One region of the Paenibacillus sp. V4I9 genome, then DNA from elsewhere that is predicted to be linked to it. Evidence: riboswitches for the same ligand, from Rfam matches in the RefSeq annotation. Region 1 holds a riboswitch; the other holds the start of a gene.
What was found. Region 1 has a riboswitch for cyclic di-GMP ahead of QFZ81_RS25320 (hypothetical protein). Riboswitches for the same ligand answer to the same signal wherever they lie in the genome.
Positions count from the first base shown of each region.

Region 1 (2,459 bases):
CCAGGCATACGTCGATGAGTGCGGTGATGATCGGAATTGTCATCGGGATGGGTTCTTTGGCTGGAACCGTAGGCGGTTTTATAGGGGGCACCTTATCGGACCGATTCGGAAGACGTATTATCATGCTGGCTGCTCTTTTCGGCTGGGCGTTCGTGTTCTTAGGTTTCGGTATGGTTAAACTACCAATCCTGTTTATGCTGCTCAATATGCTGAACGGCTTGTGCCGATCTTTTTATGAGCCCGTGTCGCAGGCTTTGATGGCAGACCTCACAGAACCTGAGAAGAGACTTAAAGTATTTTCGATGCGGTACATGGCGATTAATGTTGGTGTTGCTGTTGGGCCACTTTTGGGTGCTTTTTTCGCTACGATGAACGGTGCGCTGCCTTTTCTCATCACTGGAATCATTTATTTTATTTATGCGGTCACCCTTTACGCACTGCTCATCGCGTTTGGCATCAAGAAAATCGAGGGTGAGAAGAAATCTTCGGTTACCTTTGGTTCTGCTTTGCGAGTGATTCGCAGTGATTTGACTTTTCGCTTGTATATCCTTGGCGGTATTATTGGAGCTATCGGTTACTCACAGGTGATGGTGACACTTTCGCAATATTTGGAGCAGAACTTTGTAGACGGTGTGAAAATGTTTGCGATCTTAATGAGTGTAAATGCGATCGTGGTTATTGCCATGCAGATTCCACTTACTCGTTTGGCAGAAAAGTACACGCCCCTCGCTGCGATTATATTTGGCAACCTAATGTTTGCGTTAGGGGATGTTGGCTTTGCATTCTCCCACTCGCTGGTATGGCTTATTATTTCGATGGGTATTTTCACCCTTGGTGAGATTCTAAATTACCCTGCTGCTAATATGTTGATTGACAAATTAGCTCCCGAGCAAATGCGTGGCACTTATTTTGGCGCTCAAACATTAACGAACATAGGCCACTTTATTGGGCCTTGGTTAGGTGGGTTTTTGCTCGTTTCTTATGGTGGGAATACGTTGTATGTTCTTATGGCTGTTCTTACAATTACGGGATCCATTTTCTATTGGAGAGGCACGATTCGTCAAATTACGGCGAAAAATACGTCGAAAAAAGAAAATTTTTGAAAAATATTGCAAAATTAGTTCTTTGGAACTATTCGATTTCAAATCGAGTTCCCGTATCCTTGAGAGTGTAGATATTTATTACTCTTAACTCTTCAGATATTTAGTAAGACATCTCGACAAAGGCAAAGCTGGCGAAAGCCAGTGACGCAAAGCTAAAGGGGCTTACTTGTCCTGCAAACCGGACTCGCAGCCAGCCAGCCGCCGAACGATTGGGTATCAACATCCGAACCCCTCCGATCGGTTCACTATGGTGGGGTTTTTTCTCTGTCATAACAAATTTATGTAAAAATAAAAGGAGGATCCAGCAGCATGCAGTCTGAAGGAATACTACAAGAAGAACAAAAAGTGACTTCGCTATGTGGTAATCATGTTGCCCGTTTGGTGCCTTCCTCGGATGGACCAAAGCTCATGATCAATCGGGAAGAATACGCGTTAAATGAGGCTTGTTGGGATGTTGAAATGTTTCACGGGAGAAACAATAGCATCTTGATTTTCTACTGGAAGGGCGAAGTTAAGCTTTCTGTAAAAATGCCGCCGATGTCGCAAATTGAAGCATTTTTGACAAGGCTTTATCAATGTTTATCATCCAAATTAAGAACGGTACAGCCTATCTAGGCGTACCGTTTTTTTTATTGCCAGCTGTAAGGGAATTGTAAAGACAAAATCATTGTCACAAATTGACACGAGCTGATGTAATGAATGTCAAATGTTTTAGTAGTGCTTTGGAACTGTTATTAGGGGGATACATAGCATTATTTTGGCCAATGTCCCTTATGTAGCAGGTTGTGGCTTGTGGTTCGATCATCATTCCAGTGAACTTGAGCGGATGGGTGAAAAGGTTGAATTTAAAGGGGAACCCGAATTGCGCCAAGTGCGGCACGTGTTGTTTATGATTACTATGGAGGGCGTGAGACCTTCGGCGATACCGATGATATTATGCGCGGGGTAGATAAAGCGGATTCGGCGCAGTTCAGCAAAGAAGATATTTTGAATCCGAGTGGATGGGATTTATTATCTTTTATCATGGATGCTCGAACGGGTTTAGGGCGATATCGCGATTATCGGATTAGTAATTATCAATTGATGGAAGATCTTGTGCAGCACTGTGCAACGATGTCCGTTCATGAGATTATGGAATTGCCGGATGTGAAAGAGCGTGTGGCGCGACCCAAGTTGACTATGTGCACGCTGAGGAAGTTTTGAAGAAAATTGTTGAAACAATGAGAACTGACGGATAAAATAAGTGAAACGGACCGCAGGAGGGGGAGTTCCCGGAATGCGATTTTTCACTAAATGGGGACAGGGGGGAATGGAGTGGAGTTAGAACAAATTCATCATGTGGCGATCATTAGCTCC
Region 1 covers NZ_JAUSZE010000001.1:5,433,500-5,435,958, reverse strand. Annotated here, with positions in the region: gene QFZ81_RS25325 (MDR family MFS transporter) at 1-1,103, shown strand, start outside; cyclic di-GMP riboswitch class I at 1,215-1,309, shown strand; gene QFZ81_RS25320 (hypothetical protein) at 1,413-1,718, shown strand; gene QFZ81_RS25315 (hypothetical protein) at 2,040-2,306, shown strand; gene gloA2 (SMU1112c/YaeR family gloxylase I-like metalloprotein) at 2,418-2,459, shown strand, end outside.

Region 2 (2,459 bases), 2.5 Mb from region 1:
CGTTTAGACTCATCAAAATACATGGCAATCTCTTCACTCAAGGCAGTTTCCATCGAAAGCTTTTCTTTAATCGAATGTAGGGCCCGATGAACGATGACTTGACGATAACACGCCCACGCTCCTTTTCCTAACCGCTGGATGACTACACCGGTAATGAATTTCGTATGACCTGTGTGTACCTGACAATCCGTACCAATAATAAATTTATAGGTTGCTACGGGGTCGTGACGCATGAAATGGAGAATACGCTCGTGTACGGTATCTAGGTTTAGTCCTCTTTCCGTTGTGTTCCGAAATTCCAGTGGATGGGTCGTCGTCAAAGGTTTCAAAGATAAGGTTCTTCCTTTCTTCTTAGAATGAGGAAGAAGCGGATGCTGAAGCTGCATCCGCCCCTATCTATAGTATATGGCAAAGTTCCTCTGATCGAACCATCACTTAACGTAAAACACTGCCTCCGAACAAAAATCGATTTTCCCATTGCTTCCCAACGATCGTATCCGTACGAACACCGCCGGATTCGATCGAATACGTATGCAGCATATTCCCATTGCCTAAATAAAGACCAACATGCGTGATCGGTTCTGTAAGAACATTCACGTTATCATAATCTGTTGCTTTGCTCCCTTTGTAGTTGCTGAAGAACATCAGATCTCCACGTTTCAAATTTGTCCACTCCTTACTAACAGGACCTAACGATTTAACATAGTTGCCTTGTGCTTGTGAATCGCTAGGTACGGAGAATCGTAGAGCATCCCAGAACATCGTTTGAATGAAATCCGAGCAATCGAAGGTCGTGGTATCATTGCGTTCCGAGCCAAATTCATAAGGAGTGCCTAAGTAAATTTGGCCAGCTGCGATAACGGCTTCAATTTCTTCGGCGAGAGGTAGATTGGGTTTGATAACAGAGAAATCAGTGCTTATGTATTTACTATTTGTGCTTACATACCCGCTAGTTCCATTCGCGTCTTGAATTTGATACCAACTGTCATTGACTTTTGCTGTAACGAGGACGTCTTCCCCTTTACTTAACATCCGAATAACCTTGGAGCCGAGCTCGGAAGCTGGAAGTGTGCGAAAGTTTACGCCATAGATGATTTCCGCATTGCTAGTTATTTTTATGTATTTGCTATTCGTCGAGACATAGCCGCTTACACCCTGCGCATCCTTAATTTTATACCAATTCGTAGTTACATAGTCCGTGACTGTAACAATTTCGTTTGTTTTCAATAAACGTATAACATTGCTTGATGTACTAGCTTGATCTCTGAAACTTACCCCCGAAACAATTTGAGCCTTTGTCGTTATCCCCTCATCTGCGTGAATAGCTTTAGGGACTACAAAAGTAAGCGCTAAAACAAGCATTCCGATAACCATCGTCCATTTTTTCATCGTCTCTACCTCCATATGTTAATATCACTCTAGATGTATCTGCGTAAAACCGAACTGACGAAATGGATAATTTGAACCTGACACCTCCTCTTCATCGTAAAAAGGATGACCCGTTTGCCTCTACTGGGTCATCCTCTTCTTGTAGAAGGGTCCCATCGCATTCGGCAGCTGGCTAGCACTGTGCCTTAGGCACGAGAGCCCCTGTAGCTTTGCGTCCCAAGCTTTCGCTCGGTTTGCGATTTCGATGTGATGTTAATTTTTTCTTTCACATCCTTATTATAGTTGAGCGGGTCTTTCACGAATATAGGTGAAAGGTAGCGTTTGTTGTCGAAATCATAGTGGCTGCGTACCTATTGACGCTGCGGTTTATTTTTCCAGTTTACGGACTTCCGGTTTTCGTGTAGGAAGCCAAAACACTTGCAAATTAGGGTCATTTTTCAACTTCACATTGCAGAGCTTCATTTCCCCTTCCTCAAGCTCAGTCACATGCCAAGCATCCGGCTCCATTCCCCCCATGTTGTGCAGAAATGCAGGAAATTGCTGCTCAGCCTCTTCTAAATCCAGCCAAAATTTTACGCCATAATAGGCTAAACCGTAGTGATTGACTTGTGTACATGTGAAAATCTGTTGCGATATTTTGTGCTGCAGCACATAGGGCATCTTTCATTCCTCCGATAAAAAGGCACGTTCACCAAAGAGGTGAATGTGCCTTCATTTTTATGATGACGACTTATAAATAAGCATTCTCATGCTTGGCTTTTAACATATTCCAACGACGCTCAACTTCCGTCTCGAACGATTTCAGGGAACCCTCATATTCTGGCTTCGTCATATGCTTCGTTTTCCCCATCGTCTTGAGCCAATCCGATAGAGGAATCTTCTTGCTCTTATCCTCCGGATTATACGTGATGGACGTAATCCCGTGCTCCACTTCATAGAGCGGGAAGAAGCAGGAATCTACAGCAGCTCCGACGATATTGGAGCCTTCCTGGTCATCCGACAGCCAGTTGAGCGGACATGCAATGAGAATTTTCCCATACACCAATCCCTCATTTTGGGCGTACCATTGT
Region 2 covers NZ_JAUSZE010000001.1:2,968,956-2,971,414, reverse strand. Annotated here, with positions in the region: gene QFZ81_RS13655 (ribonuclease H-like YkuK family protein) at 1-329, opposite strand, end outside; gene QFZ81_RS13650 (C40 family peptidase) at 436-1,389, opposite strand; cyclic di-GMP riboswitch class I at 1,550-1,637, opposite strand; gene QFZ81_RS13645 (hypothetical protein) at 1,756-2,049, opposite strand; gene QFZ81_RS13640 (thiamine pyrophosphate-dependent enzyme) at 2,120-2,459, opposite strand, start outside.
Region 2: linked by a shared signal. The riboswitch ahead of QFZ81_RS13650 (C40 family peptidase) and the one ahead of QFZ81_RS25320 (hypothetical protein) in region 1 are both predicted to bind cyclic di-GMP.